3 regions of the Microbacterium sp. NPDC019599 genome follow, and region 3 is predicted to be linked to each of the others. Evidence: predicted binding sites of a transcription regulator. Region 3 holds the regulator's gene; each other region holds the start of a gene.
What was found. Region 3 encodes HrcA, which represses chaperone genes, less so after heat shock. Its sites were predicted from a motif close to TTNGCACTCGNNNNNNNCGAGTGCNAA; they were not measured.

Region 1 (2,263 bases), on a different contig from region 3:
AGCGCCGCCTCGAGAGCGCGACGACCCCGCCGCCTGGGTGCTTCCATGGCAGCGCGCAGCTGCTCGATCGTCGCCAGCTGCGCCTCCGGGCGCGGACGGCCATGCGCGTCTCTTGGAACGCGTACGATCGCATCCCCGAGGATCACCAACTGCCGAACGGTCAGCTCATCGGCGAGCATGGCCCACGTCGAGGCGGGGCTCGCCACGCGAAGCCCGTTGAGATCGCGCACGCTTGCGAGGGCGGGCGACACCTTGATTCCTCGGACGCCGCTTCCGCGAAGGGCGCGGGCAGGTGAGTGGACGGCCACGCAGAGCCGGTCGATCGCCTGCTCGAGAGGCAGTCCGTGCAATGCGACGGCCGTCGTGCCGGCATAGAAGGCGTGCGCGGGGATGACCGTCGAAAAGGCGCGCGCGGACCGAGCGACTCGTTGTTGCAGAGCGCGGTCCTGGCTCCCGGGTGCGTCATGGTCCGCGACCACATCCACGCGCCGGGTGCGCACGCCGTGGAAGGGTCGCTCGAGATCAGCCGCGCGCAGCCGCGCACGGCTCACCCCATGGTCGCGGGCGGCGGCGACCGTGAACGCGTCGCCGAGCGACGGCGGCAGGGGGTCTGGATCTCGAGGCATCCCTCATGCTCGGTAGGAAAGACACCCTTCGATCCGGCGATCGTCGGACTCGAGAAACCGAGAGAAGAACAGGGGTTGGGGAGGAGCCGTTCGTCTTGAGCGAACGGCAAATCGTTGGCACTCTCAGGGGTCGAGTGCTAATCTGAACGCAGTTGAGCCGAAACGACTCAACTTCCGCAAACCACACGACGACACCCATCAGAAGGAGAAGAGGAGAACATCAAAATGGCCACCTACGACCCGTTCCGCGACTTCGACCGCCTCGCGTCGAGCCTTCTCGAGACCCGCCGCGGGCCGCGCCGCATGCCGATGGACCTCTATCGCGACGGCGACCACTACGTCCTGACCGCCGACATGCCCGGGGTGGACCCCGGGTCTGTCGACATCGACGTCGACGGCCAGCTCCTGACGATCCGCGCCGAGCGCTCGCTCACGACGGGCGAGGGCGTCAAGTGGATCACGCGCGAGCGCGAGGCGGTGAGCTTCCTCCGGCAGCTGAACCTCGGTCAGGGCATCGACACCGACCGCATCACGGCGAACTACGCCAACGGCGTGCTCAGCGTCATGATCCCGGTGAGCGAGAAGGCCAAGCCGCGCAAGGTCGAGGTCTCGTCCGATGCGAGCGCGCCGACCATCACGGCGCACGAGAACCGCGACGAGCCGCAGCCCATCGAGCAGTGATCTGATCCGGGCCCGCGCCCGAACCGCCCCGAGTCCCAGGACTCGGGGCGGTTCCGCGTTCTAGGCTGACGCCATGCCCGAGCATGTCGTTCCGAAGCCGCGCCGGCGAGGACGTCCGCGCGGGGGAGAGACGGGCACGCGCGAGCGCATCCTGACCTCGGCCGTCGAGGAGTTCGGCGAGCAGGGCTACGACGGGGCGACGATCCGGGGGATCGCCGCTCGCGCAGGCGTGGACTCCGCGCTCGTGCACCACTACTTCGGCACGAAGGCCGACCTGTTCGCCGAGGCGATCGGCGCGCCCATGCGCCCGGACGTCGACGTCCCGGCCCTCCTCGCCGGCCCGCGGGACGAGCTCGGCGAGCACATCGTGCGGTACGTGCTGGAGATGTGGGAGCGGCCCGAGGTCCGCAAGCGCGGCGTCGCGCTGTTCCGGCATGCGCTCGGCAACCGCCTCACGACCCCGCTCGTGGCGGGGTTCCTCTCGCGCGAGCTGATCGGGAAGGTCGCGGCGGAGCTCGGGACCCCGGATGCAGAGCTGCGCGCGTCGCTCGTCGCGTCGCAGGTCGCGGGCCTCCTCATCGCGCGGCACGTGCTGAAGCTGCCCGCGCTGGCCTCGGCATCCGTCGACGAGCTCGTGGCATGGGCGGCGCCCAACGTGCAGCGCTACCTCACGGCGGACAGTCCGGGCGCCTCTTGACGGCGAACAGCACGCGGTCACACAATTCATCGTGTGATGAATAAATCACCCGCACCCCGGGGAGGCGAGGGCCATGGCTGACGCAGCGAGCAACGCCGTCGAGATCCGCGGACTGCACGTGCGCCGCGGCAAGACCGAAGTGTTCACCGACCTGCATCTCGACATCCCGCGCGGGCAGATCACGGGGCTCATGGGGCCGTCCGGCTGCGGCAAGACGACGCTCATGCGCTCGATCGTCGGCGTGCAGAAGGTCGCGGGC
Region 2 (2,263 bases), on a different contig from region 3:
GAGAACGGCCGGGTTCAGACGCGGTCGGCCAGGAGCGCGACGCGCTTCTGGCCGATGCGGGTCACGATGAGCGTCGCCGACTCGTCGCCGCGCAGCGCGAGCGACTTCCGCAGGGCGGCGGGGTCGATGTCCACTCCGCGCTTCTTGATCTCGAGGCGCCCGATGCCGCGCTCGCGCAGGGCCTTCGCGAGCTTCTTCGTGTCGGCGGGAAGCTCCTCCCGCACACGGAACGACGCCACGAACGGCGAGGTCAGCGGCGCATCCGAGGTGAGGTACGCGATGTGCTCGTCGATCATCCCGGCCTCGAGCGACCGGGCGACATCGCCGATGAGCCGGGCGCGGATCACGGCGCCGTCCGGCTCGTGGATGAACGCGCCGAGCGCGCGCACCGGCTCGTCCTCGGCATCCGTCCCGCCCGTGAGCTCCCACGCCGACTCCCCCCGGACGACCAGGGCGGCCCGGCGCACGCCGTCGCGTGCCAGCATCCCCGTCCAGACGACCAGCTCGATCGTCGAGCCCTCCGCGCTCACCCACTGCGCCTCGGCGTCGGGGGGCAGCAGTGCGCGGTCGAGCGCGGGGCCGAGCTTGACGCCGGTGGGATGCCGCGACGCCAGGTCGAAGACCCAGTCCAGCGAGGGCGACCAGTCCTCAGGTCGCGTGCGCGACGTCTCGCTGTGTCCCGCCGTGCGCCGCGCCGGGTCGAGCCAGTACGCTTCGACGTCGAGCCCCTCGACGGCGTCCTCCGCGCGCGCGTGCCGCACGGAGACGTCGTCCCCGAACGGGGCGAGGTTGTAGGCCGCGATCGCCGCCGTGACCTCGTCGGCGTCCACGGCCACGACCTTCAGCCCGAGCGCCGCGAGCCCGAGCGCGTCTCCGCCGATGCCGCAGCCGAGGTCGGCGACCGAGGTCGCTCCGGCGGCGCGGAACCGGGCCGCGTGCCTCGCGGAGATCCCGAGGCGGGTGGCCTGTTCGAGACCTGCGCGGGTGAACAGCATCCGTTCCGCGAACTCGCCGAACTTGGCGTGCGCGCGCGTCCTCAGCCGCGCCTGACCCACGACAGCCGACACCAGCCCGGGAGAGTGCCCGGCCGCACGCAGCCGCGAAACGGTGCGCGCGACGTCATCGGTGGAGTCGATCGCGGGGAGCGTGTCGAGCAGTCGCAGACCCTCGGGGGTCAGCAGCGCGGTGAGCTCTGCGAGATCCATCCGGCAAGCGTACGGGCGCGCGTGGCGTTGTGTGACGACACTTGGCACTCACGTTGCAAGAGTGCCAGCCGAATGCCTAGACTGGATCAGCACTCGCCCTATGTGAGTGCTAACGAGTCTTGTTTCTCAAGGAAAGCAGAGGTAGACCCGTGTCGGTTTCCATCAAGCCGCTCGAGGACCGCATCGTCATCAAGCAGGTCGAGGCCGAGCAGACCACCTCCAGCGGTCTGGTCATCCCCGACACCGCCAAGGAGAAGCCCCAGGAGGGCGAGGTCGTGGCTGTGGGCCCGGGCCGCATCGACGACAACGGCAACCGCATCCCGCTCGACGTCGCCGTCGGCGACCGCGTGATCTACAGCAAGTACGGCGGCACCGAGGTCAAGTTCGGCGGTGACGAGTTCCTCGTCCTGTCGGCTCGCGACGTGCTCGCGGTCGTCGTCCGCTGACGACAGCTTCCTGAGGGGGCCCGGATGCTTCGGCATCCGGGCCCCTTCTTCATGCCCTGGCAGTAATCGGTCGGAGGTCGGCAGAGCGGATGCCGCACCCCGGCCTCGGGCCGTGCGAGGCGTCCTACGCTGGGTGAGTGAGCCCCGAACCTTCCTCCCCGCCGGCCGCGACGACGGGCCGCGCGGGCGGAGGACGCGGGGACGCGGCATCCGGAGCCGACCTGTCCAGGCAGCACGCACTCGGCGGTGTCTACGCCTTCATCGCGTACCTGCTGTGGGGCTTCCTGCCGCTCTACTTCCTCGCGCTCGCGCCGACGGGACCGTTCGAGGTCGTCGCGTGGCGCATCATCCTCTCGCTCGCCTTCTGCGCGATCCTCCTGACGGTCACGCGCACGTGGCCCAAGCTCGTCGCAATCCTGCGCAACCGGCGGCTCGTGGGCTGGACGATGGCCGCGGGCGCGCTCATCTACGTCAACTGGCAGGTCTACCTCATCGGCACGCTGACGGGGCACGTCGTCGAGACGAGCCTCGGCTACTTCATCAACCCGATCGTGACGGTGCTTCTCGGGGTCATCGTGCTGCGGGAGCGGCTGCGGGTCGTGCAGTGGATCG
Region 3 (2,263 bases):
GTACGCCCAGCGGCTGGCTGCCGGCGAGTCGCCCGCAGCGGGACGCGAGAGACCGGATGCCGAAGCCCGCGCTCTGGAGAGCATCCTGCTGCGCACGCGCATCCGTGAAGGGTTCCCGGTCGCGGAGCTCCTCGGCGAGGGGCGCCACGCGGTCGCCGCGCTCATCGCCGACGGCCTCATCGAGGGCCCCGCCGCCCTGCACGGACGGATCGTCCTGACCCGCCGCGGCCGTCTGCTCGCCGACGCCGTGGTCCGCGCGCTGACGGACTGACAGCATCCCGGCGTCCGGCGCGTTTCGTCTCGGTCGCTTCGCTCCCTCGCTCAACGACCGGCAACGGCGCATCCGGTCGTTGAGCGAGCGAAGCGAGACGAAACGCCTTGACCCGCGTCATCCAGCACCGCCCCGAGCGCGTCCGGTAGAATTGGCACTCAGATCAGGGGAGTGCCAGCCAAGGCGGGATCGGCGTGAGGAGGGCGGGATGGTCACGGACCGGGGGCTCCAGGTGCTGCGGGCCATCGTGCAGGACTACGTCGACACGCACGAGCCTGTCGGCAGCAAGTCCATCGTCGAGCGGCACTCGTTCGGCGTGTCAGCCGCGACGATCCGCAACGACATGGCGCTCCTCGAGGATGAGGAGCTCATCGCGGCTCCGCACACGTCGTCGGGTCGCGTGCCGACCGACAAGGGCTACCGCGTCTTCGTCGACCACCTCGCCGAGCTCCGCCCGCTGAGCCCCGCGCAGCGTCACGCGATCACCTCCTTCCTCGACGGCCCCGGCGACCTCGACGATCTGCTCGTGCGCACCGTCCGCGGTCTCACGCACCTGACCGGTCAGGTCGCGATCGTCCAGTACCCGTCGTTCGCGCGCGCGAGCGTCTCGCACGTCGAGCTCGTCGCGCTCGAGGGCGGGCGACTCATCGTGATCCTCGTGACCGACACGGGACGCGTCTCGCAGCGGCTCGTCGCATCGCGCATCGAGCTCGACGAGGTCGCCATGGTGCGCGCCCGCTCCGTCGTGGGGGACCTCATCGTGGGCCGCTCCGTGCGCGAGGGCGCTCAGCGCGTCGACGAGTTCCTCTCGACGGCATCCGACGAGCCCGACATCCCCGCCGCGACGGTCGCGATCGTGCGCATCGTCGCCGAGGAGCTCGAGGAGTTCCGCCAGGACCGGCTCGTCATGGCGGGCGCGGCGAACCTCGCGCGGCGTGAGTCGGACTTCCGCGGCAGCATCTATCCGCTCCTCGAGGCCATCGAGGAGCAGGTGACGCTGCTGCGGCTCATGAGCGAGATGGTCGCCGACGAGCAGGGGCTCGCCACGAGCATCGGTCGCGAGAACGAGCCCTTCGGGCTGGGCGAGGCATCCGTCGTCGCGAGCGACTACGACGCGACCGGATCGCACGCACGCGTGGGGCTGCTGGGCCCCACGCGCATGGACTATCCGAGCAATCTGGCGGCGGTGCGGGCGGTGGCCCGCTACCTCACCCGGATGCTCGAAGACGACGAGAACGCCCGCTGACGGCGTCCTCGACCACACGATCCCGCGCAGAGCGCGGGCGGGAAGGCGAATGTGGCTGACCACTACGAGGTCCTCGGCGTCTCGCGGGACGCGACCCCCGACGAGATCAAGAAGGCGTACCGGCGGCTCGCCCGCGAGCTGCACCCGGACGTGAATCCGAGCGAGGAGGCGTCCGAGCGCTTCAAGCTCGTGACGCACGCCTACGACGTGCTGAACGACCCCGACCAGCGGGCCCGCTACGACATGGGCGGAGGCGACTCGCCCTTCGGCGGCGGCGCGGGCAATTTCGGCGGCTTCGGCGACATCTTCGAGACGTTCTTCGGCGCCGCGGCGGGCGGCGCGCGCGCCGGCCGGCCCCGGTCGCGCCGCGAGCGCGGCCAGGACGCCCTCGTGCGCGTGACGCTCGAGCTCAAGGACGTCGTGTTCGGCGTGCATCGGGAGCTCGAGGTCGACACGGCCGTGCTGTGCGAGACGTGCCACGGCTCGTGCACGCAGCCGGGCACCTCGCCCGTGACGTGCGAGATCTGCCACGGGTCGGGGCACGTGCAGCGCCAGGTGCGCAGCCTCCTCGGCAACGTCGTGACGAGCCAGCCGTGCAACGTCTGCCAGGGCTACGGCACGACGATCCCGTACCCCTGCGCGACGTGCCAGGGCCAGGGTCGCGTGCGTGCGCGCCGCACCGTCGCGATCGACATCCCCGCCGGCGTCGAGTCGGGCCTGCGCCTTCAGCTGCCCGGCTCGGGCGA

Region 1: a site for HrcA is predicted at 741-767, ahead of ABZ477_RS06565 (Hsp20/alpha crystallin family protein). Genes of this name have one in related genera too.
Region 2: a site for HrcA is predicted at 1,247-1,273, ahead of groES (co-chaperone GroES). Genes of this name have one in related genera too.

The regions. Positions count from the first base shown of each region.
Region 1 covers NZ_JBEYBL010000002.1:667,308-669,570, reverse strand. Annotated here, with positions in the region: gene ABZ477_RS06570 (hypothetical protein) at 1-500, opposite strand, end outside; gene ABZ477_RS06565 (Hsp20/alpha crystallin family protein) at 852-1,307, shown strand; gene ABZ477_RS06560 (TetR family transcriptional regulator) at 1,381-2,004, shown strand; gene ABZ477_RS06555 (ABC transporter ATP-binding protein) at 2,078-2,263, shown strand, end outside.
Region 2 covers NZ_JBEYBL010000005.1:35,005-37,267, forward strand. Annotated here, with positions in the region: gene ABZ477_RS10575 (class I SAM-dependent methyltransferase) at 15-1,205, opposite strand; gene groES (co-chaperone GroES) at 1,355-1,651, shown strand; gene rarD (EamA family transporter RarD) at 1,873-2,263, shown strand, end outside.
Region 3 covers NZ_JBEYBL010000001.1:520,864-523,126, reverse strand. Annotated here, with positions in the region: gene hemW (radical SAM family heme chaperone HemW) at 1-271, shown strand, start outside; gene hrcA (heat-inducible transcriptional repressor HrcA) at 480-1,517, shown strand; gene dnaJ (molecular chaperone DnaJ) at 1,569-2,263, shown strand, end outside.